One region of the Jeongeupia sp. USM3 genome, then DNA from elsewhere that is predicted to be linked to it. Evidence: riboswitches for the same ligand, from Rfam matches in the RefSeq annotation. Region 1 holds a riboswitch; the other holds the start of a gene.

Evidence for each region. A riboswitch is a leader RNA that binds a small molecule or an ion and turns the genes downstream of it on or off. The one in region 1 is predicted to bind glycine.
Region 2: it holds a riboswitch for glycine, as region 1 does, so the genes downstream of both, BJP62_RS08025 (sodium:alanine symporter family protein) here and BJP62_RS14160 (trimeric intracellular cation channel family protein) in region 1, are expected to answer to the same signal.

What each region holds. Positions count from the first base shown of each region.
Region 1 covers NZ_CP017668.1:3,003,905-3,007,305, forward strand. The annotation lists gene dtpA (dipeptide/tripeptide permease DtpA) at 1-187, shown strand, start outside; gene BJP62_RS14150 (chromate transporter) at 344-865, opposite strand; gene BJP62_RS14155 (chromate transporter) at 862-1,410, opposite strand; glycine riboswitch at 1,553-1,653, shown strand; glycine riboswitch at 1,654-1,753, shown strand; gene BJP62_RS14160 (trimeric intracellular cation channel family protein) at 1,776-2,390, shown strand; gene BJP62_RS18860 (hypothetical protein) at 2,448-2,861, opposite strand; gene BJP62_RS14170 (DUF2092 domain-containing protein) at 2,874-3,401, opposite strand, start outside.
Region 2 covers NZ_CP017668.1:1,691,508-1,694,908, forward strand. The annotation lists gene BJP62_RS08020 (methyl-accepting chemotaxis protein) at 1-1,223, opposite strand, end outside; glycine riboswitch at 1,669-1,798, shown strand; gene BJP62_RS08025 (sodium:alanine symporter family protein) at 1,893-3,281, shown strand; gene BJP62_RS19235 (carbohydrate-binding protein) at 3,337-3,401, opposite strand, start outside.

The DNA of each region.
Region 1 (3,401 bases):
CGTCAGCAACGCGCAGCAGTCGCTGGCGGTCTACAGCGACGTGTTCATGAAGATCGGCATCGTCACCGGCGTGATCGCCGTGCTGATGATCGTTACCGCGCCGCTGCTGGCGCGGATGATCAGCGGCGCCAAGGAAGTCGACGCCTTCGTGGCAGAAGGCGAGCTGGCCGCACAGCGTCCGCAGTAGGCACCGCCAACAAAACCCTGCTGGCGGCGTTGCGTTCACTTGCCGTACTTGCCGTACTTGCTTGTACTGTCTGCGTTTCGCGTGCCTTGCCAGCACCAGTTTCACTGGGTTTCATTAGCGACGCCAAGCGTCAATGCCCCGCAATGCGGGGCTTTTTCACATCCAGCCGAAGGCGCCGAGCACCGCGCCGGCGGCGATCAGCCACAGCGGGTTGAGCTTGGTCCTCAGCCCGACGATCACCGTCAGCCCGGCCAGCAGCGCCATGCGCAGGTTGCCGCTGCCGGTCGAGAGCAGCAGGACGCCGGTCGCCAGCGTCAGCGCGATCGTCAGCGGCGCTAGCGCGCGGCGGATCAGCCGGTGCCATCGGTGCTCGCGGTGGCGGTGGCCGTAGTGTTCGACCGCCAGTGCGATCAGCGACGACGGCAGGCACATCGCCAGCAGTGCCACCAGTGCGCCGGGCAGGCCGGCGATCTGCAGCCCGAACAGCAGCACGAACAGCAGGTTCGGCCCCGGGGCGACCTGCGCGATCGTGTAGCTGGCGGTAAAGGCCGATTCGCTCAGCCAGTGCTGCTCGGTGACGAGCACGCGATGCATGTCGGGCAGCACCGCGCTGGCACCGCCGAAGGCAATCAGCGACAGCTGGGCGAAGTGGCCGAACAGCGGCAGGAGCAGCGTCATCGGCGCGCTCCGATCAGGCAGATCAGCAGCGACAGCGGAATCAGCACCGCCAGCACCGGCAGCAGCGGCCAGCGCAGCAGCGCAACGGCGACGAAGGCCGCGCCACCGGTCAGCCACGCCAGGCCGAGCCCCTGTTGCGTGCGCGCCAGCTTGATGGCGGTGAGGATGATCAGTCCGGCGGCGACCGCGGTCATTCCGTGCAGCGCGCCCTGGATCGCCGGAATGCCGGCGACGTGCCGGTAGCCGAGGCCGAGCGCCAGCACGATCAGCCCCGGCGGGCCGATCAGCCCGAACGACGCGCTCAGCGCTCCCCTGAGGCCGGCGTGGCGGTAGCCGAACATCATCGCCAGATTGACGATGTTGGGGCCCGGCAGGATCTGGCCGGTGCTGAGCAGGTCGGCGAACTCGGCATCGTCGAGCCAGCCGCGTTCGTCGACCAGCACTCGCCGTGCCCACGGCAGCACGCCGCCGAAGCCGATCAGCCCCATCCGGGCGAAGGTGCGGAACAGCGTGGCCGGGGTGATCGGCAGCGGGGTGGCCGGCATGGTTAAAACCGTAACTAATCTGACACGCCATCGTAACGCCCTCCGGCTTTCAGATTGCCTTCAGCGTGCGATGCGAGGCATGCGCGCGACACCTGCGGCCCGCATGCTGCCGTTGACCGTGGCCGGTGCGGTCGGGATAATCCGCGGCTTCGCGGGAGAGTGGCCCGGCCTGAGTACCGGTCGCGGGTCCGCCGAAGGCGCAAGCTCCCAGAATCGCTCAGGCAAACGAACCGCGAAGCCAGTATCAGGCCAATTGGAGAGAGGCCGGCAACGCCGGTCCACCGAAGGGGCAATGCGCGGTCCGCCGCGCCAAACTCTCAGGTAAAAGGACAAGGGGAGAGGCCGCAAACACTTGCGGAGCCCCCATGCTGTCCACCATCTACCTCATCGCCATCACCGCCGAAGCCATGACCGGCGCGCTCGCCGCCGGCCGGCGCAACATGGACCTCTTCGGCGTGCTGGTCATCGCCTTCCTGACCGCGCTCGGCGGCGGCACCGTCCGCGACATCGTGCTCGGCCATTATCCGATCGGCTGGACCCAGCACCCCGAATACATCTGGCTGGTGCTGTCGGCCGGGCTGTTCACGGTGCTGGTCGCGCGCTTCATGCACCACCTCGGCAAAATCTTCCTGATCCTCGACGCGCTCGGGCTGATCGCCTTCACGCTGATCGGCTGCGAGGTCGCGCTGAAGATGAGCTACCACCCGACCGTGGTGATCATGGCCGGAATGACCACCGGCATCGCCGGCGGCGTGCTGCGCGACATCCTCTGCTCGCGCGTGCCGGTGGTGTTCCGCCACGAGCTGTACGCCAGCGTGTCGCTGCTGGTCGCGCTCAGCTATCTCGGCCTCGGCGAGCTCAAGGTCCAGCACGACGTCAATGTGCTGATGTCGTTCGCGCTCGGCCTGGTGATCCGGCTTTGCGCGATCTACCGCGGCTGGCGGCTGCCGGTGTTCTCGTACCGCCAGCCGATCGACTGATCGTCCGGACGAAAAAAAGGGCTGCCCGCGGGCAGCCCTTTTCGTACTGGCAGCGCCTCAGCGCGGCGGATTGACCACCACGTACTGCACCGAGGTGCCGGCGTACTGCGGCTGGTACCACGTGCTGCCGCACTGCTGGTAGGTGACGCCGCCGACGATGGTGGCGACGCAGCTCGGCGGCACCGAGTGGACGATGCTGCCGATGACGGCTGACGTGACCGCCGCCGTGGTAACCACCGCCGCGGTCCCGACTGCCGCAGCGGCGATCGGGTGGTCATAGCGTGGCGGCGGCGGGTAGTACGGCCGTGGCGGCGGATAGTAGGGGCGTGGCGCCCCGGCCGCGGCAGCGTGATAGACGCCGCCGTTCGGGCCGACGGCGGTGCGGCCGGCAACCCAGGCCTGGGCCGGAAGCGATGCCAGCAGCATCGAGGCTGCGGCCGCCAGTGCCAGCGTGGCTTTGAACTTGCGCATGGTGGGGTCTCCTTATTGTTTGGCCGACGCCGGCTTCGACGCCTCGTTGCGGGCGAAGTCGATCCGCTTGGCACCCTTGGGCGGCGTGAAGGTGAAGACCTCGTTGCCGAAGGCCGGCTGCGTCTGCCAGTTGAAGCGCACCGTGTGTTGCGGCCGGGCTTCGATGTCGGTCGCGGTGATCACCAGCTTGCACGGCAGCGGCTGCGCGCCCTTGCGAATCCACACCTGCCAGTCGGTGCCGGGCTTGCGGAACGCGTAGTGGGCGCAGCTCAGACCGCCGATGCGTTCGTCGCCGATGACACGCGCGGCGGTCAGGTCCTTGCCCTGATTGGGGTCGCTGCCCCAGTAGAACAGGTCGGCCAGCGGCGTTTCGATGCCGTACTTGTCGGCAATGTCGCCGACCAGCTCGCCGATCGTCTTCGGCGCCGCCGCGCTCGCGTAGAAGTTGTGCTGGCTGCCGTAGAGCGTGAAGGTCTTGCCGTCGTAGTACATCGTCCGTGCGCCCTGCTCGCCGCTGACGCTGGCCTTGAGCTTGTTCGG
Region 2 (3,401 bases), 1.3 Mb from region 1:
ACGGCAAAGCCGCGCCCGGCCTCGCCGGCGCGTGCGGCCTCGATCGCCGCATTCAGCGCCAGCAGGTTGGTCTGGTCGGCGATCTCGTGGATCGTCGCGACGATCGCCGAGACCTGCCCCGAACGCTCGCCGAGCGTCTGCACCAGCCGGGTCGATTCGCCGACCGACTCGGCGATCCGCTCCATCTCGCCGGTCGCCCGCCCGACCGCGTCCCGTCCCTGCCGGGTCAGTTGCTGCGCGTTGTCCGAGCGCCCCGCCACCTCGCCGAGGTGGCCGCTGATCCGGGCAATGCTGGCGCTGATCTCCTCGACCGTCGCCGCGGTCGCCATCGCCGAGCGCTGCTGCGTGGCCGAGCTGTCCTCGATCACCTTCATGCTGCGCGCCAGTTCGGTGATCTCGCCCGAGACCTCGCGCGAGCCCTGGCGCACGTCGCGGAGAATGTCGCGGAAGCGGTCGATCAGCGAAAAGAACACTGCGCCGATCTGGCCGACTTCGCCGTCCGCCGACGGACGGTTGCCGATCGCGAGATTGCCCGATGCGGCGATCTCGTGCATGTGGTCGCGCAGCTTTTCGAGCGGCACGCTGATGCTGCGCGCGATCAGCCACGACGCCAGCACCAGCACCGCAAGGCCGGCGGCGATCGATCCGGCCCATGCCCAGGCCTTGCGGGCAAATTCGCGCTCGACATCGTCAACGTAGACGCCGGTCGCCACGACCCAGCCCCACGGCGCGTAGAGCCGGCTGCCGCTGACCTTGTCGACCGGTGTCTTGCTGCCCGGCTTGGCCCACTGGTAGTCGACGAACTCGCCGCGGTCGCGCACCGCGGCATCGACCAGTTCGCTGACGATGCGCACGCCGTTGGGATCCTTGAGCTGGCTCTGGTCCTTGCCGTTCAGCTCGGGCTTGATCGGGTGCCGCAGCATCCGGTAATGCGTGTCATACAGCGCGACATAATTGCCGTCGTCGTAACGCAGGCCGGCGACCGCGTCGGCCGCCGTCTGCTTCGCTGCATTGAGCGGCATTTTTCCGTCCTTGGCGAGCTGGCCGTAGTGCGCGATCACCGAGTGGGCCGTGTCGACGACGTGGCGCGTGGCCGTACGCCGCGCATCGAGCATGTCCCTGCGCTCGTTGAACAGGGCCCACACCGCCCCGGCCGAGATGGCCAGCACCGCCAGCAGGATCAGCAGCCACAGCTTGTGGCGTATCGTCGCGTTCGACAGCATTTCCAGTCCTCCATACCCGCCCGCACCGGAGTGGCCGCGAGCAATAAATACGAACTGGAAATATAGAAGTCAGCAAAAATTAAGCAAAACACGCAAGTGGCGGGCCGACAGGCGCGCCCCCGGCAAACGCCCGGACCAACTACAGCCTGCGATCCGGCATGTTTCCTGACACAAGCGCATGTAAGCAAAGGCGGCAGAATCGGCCGCCAGGCCGTATCCCCGCGAGGCAGGCCGCGCCGGGGCACCGGCTTGCGGCAGGTCAATATTGGGAGAAATCACGATGGCCGATGACTACGTCGTTTTGCTACATTCGATGTTGCAAGCTTCCCCCGTGTTCGGATGAAGGTCGCAGGAGAGTGCCCACATGGCCGTGCCGCAAGGCGCGTCGGGCCGCCGAAGAAGTGAATCTTTCAGGCGCCGGGAAAACCCGGCAGGGACTGCGACTGGACGAGCCTCTGGAGAGCCCCGGCGTGCATCACCGTTTTCAGGACGGACTGCACCGGCCGGGCACCGAAGGCGAAAGGCGTTCCGTCAGGAACGCTGAAACGCTCAGGTAAAAGGACAGAGGAAGGACGGCCGCTCGCCGTGCCTGCCCGCGTCCCGGGCAGCGTACGGCTGGCCGTCCCCTCTGTCAGATCGATGTTTGATACTGACGGAGACCTACAAACCATGCCCCCGCTCCAAGACCTGCTGCAGACGATCGACAACCTCGTCTGGGGCCCGCCGCTGCTGATCCTGCTGGTCGGCACCGGTATTTATCTCACCGCCCGGCTGGGCCTGCTGCAGGTGTTCAGGCTGCCGCTGGCGCTCAGGCTCGTGTTCCGTGCCGACAAGAACCCCAACCTGCCCGGTGACGTGTCGAGTTTTGCCGCGCTGTGCACCGCGCTGTCGGCCACCGTCGGCACCGGTAACATCGTCGGCGTGGCGACAGCCATCAAGCTCGGCGGCCCCGGCGCGCTGTTCTGGATGTGGATGGCAGCGTTCTTCGGCATGGCGACCAAGTACGCCGAGTGCCTGCTGGCGGTGAAGTACCGCACCGTCGACGACAGGGGCCAGATGGCCGGCGGGCCGATGTATTACCTCACGCACGGCCTCGGCCTGCCGTGGCTGGGCAAGCTGTTCGCGCTGTTCGGCGTCGGCGTCGCGCTGTTCGGCATCGGCACGTTCGCGCAGGTCAACGCGATCTCCGAAGCCGTGCATTCGAGTTTCGACATCCCGGTGTTGTGGACCTGCCTGACCTTGGCGGTGCTGGTGGCGATGATCACGCTCGGCGGCATCAAGTCGATCTCGCGCGTTGCCGAGGCCATCGTGCCGTTCATGATGGTGTTCTACGTCACCGCGTCGGTCGCGCTGCTGGCGATGAATGCCAGCGCCCTGCCCGACGCGATCATGCTGGTGATCCGGTCGGCGTTCACCGGCCACGCGGCCGTCGGCGGCTTTTTCGGCGCGACGATGATGCTGGCGATCCAGAGCGGCGTCGCCCGCGGCGTGTTCTCGAACGAATCGGGCCTGGGCAGTGCGCCGATCGCCGCCGCCGCCGCGCGCAGCAACTCCTGCGTCGAGCAGGGGCTGATCTCGATGACCGGCACCTTTTTCGACACCATCATCATCTGCACCATGACCGGGCTGGTGCTGATCGTCACCGGCGTCTGGTCCGGCGACGCCAGCGGCGCACGGATGACCAACCTCGCCTTCCAGCAGGGGTTGTCGCAGGACTGGGGCAACCTGATCGTCACCGTCGGCCTGCTGTTCTTCGCCTTCACCACGATCATCGGCTGGAACTACTACGGCGAGCGCTGCATGCAGTACCTCGCCGGCCGCCGCGGCATCATTCCGTTCAAGCTGGTGTTCATCGCCTGCATCGTCGGTAGCGCCTTCCTGCATCTGGACCTGATCTGGGTGCTGGCCGACATCGTCAACGGCCTGATGGCGATCCCGAACCTGATCGGCCTGATCGGCCTGCGGCATGTGGTGGCGATGGAAACGAAGCGCTATTTCGCCGGCCGGCTCGACGACGACGATACCGGCGTGCTGCAGCCGGCGCTGGCGCAGCGCTGATCGCCGGGCGCAACGCAAAAAGCCCCGGCCAAGGCCGGGGCTTTGCGGCCCGTGCTTACTGGCCGAACACCGACAGCGGCCCCGCCAGCGGATCGGCATCGACGCGGTACTTGCCGTTAC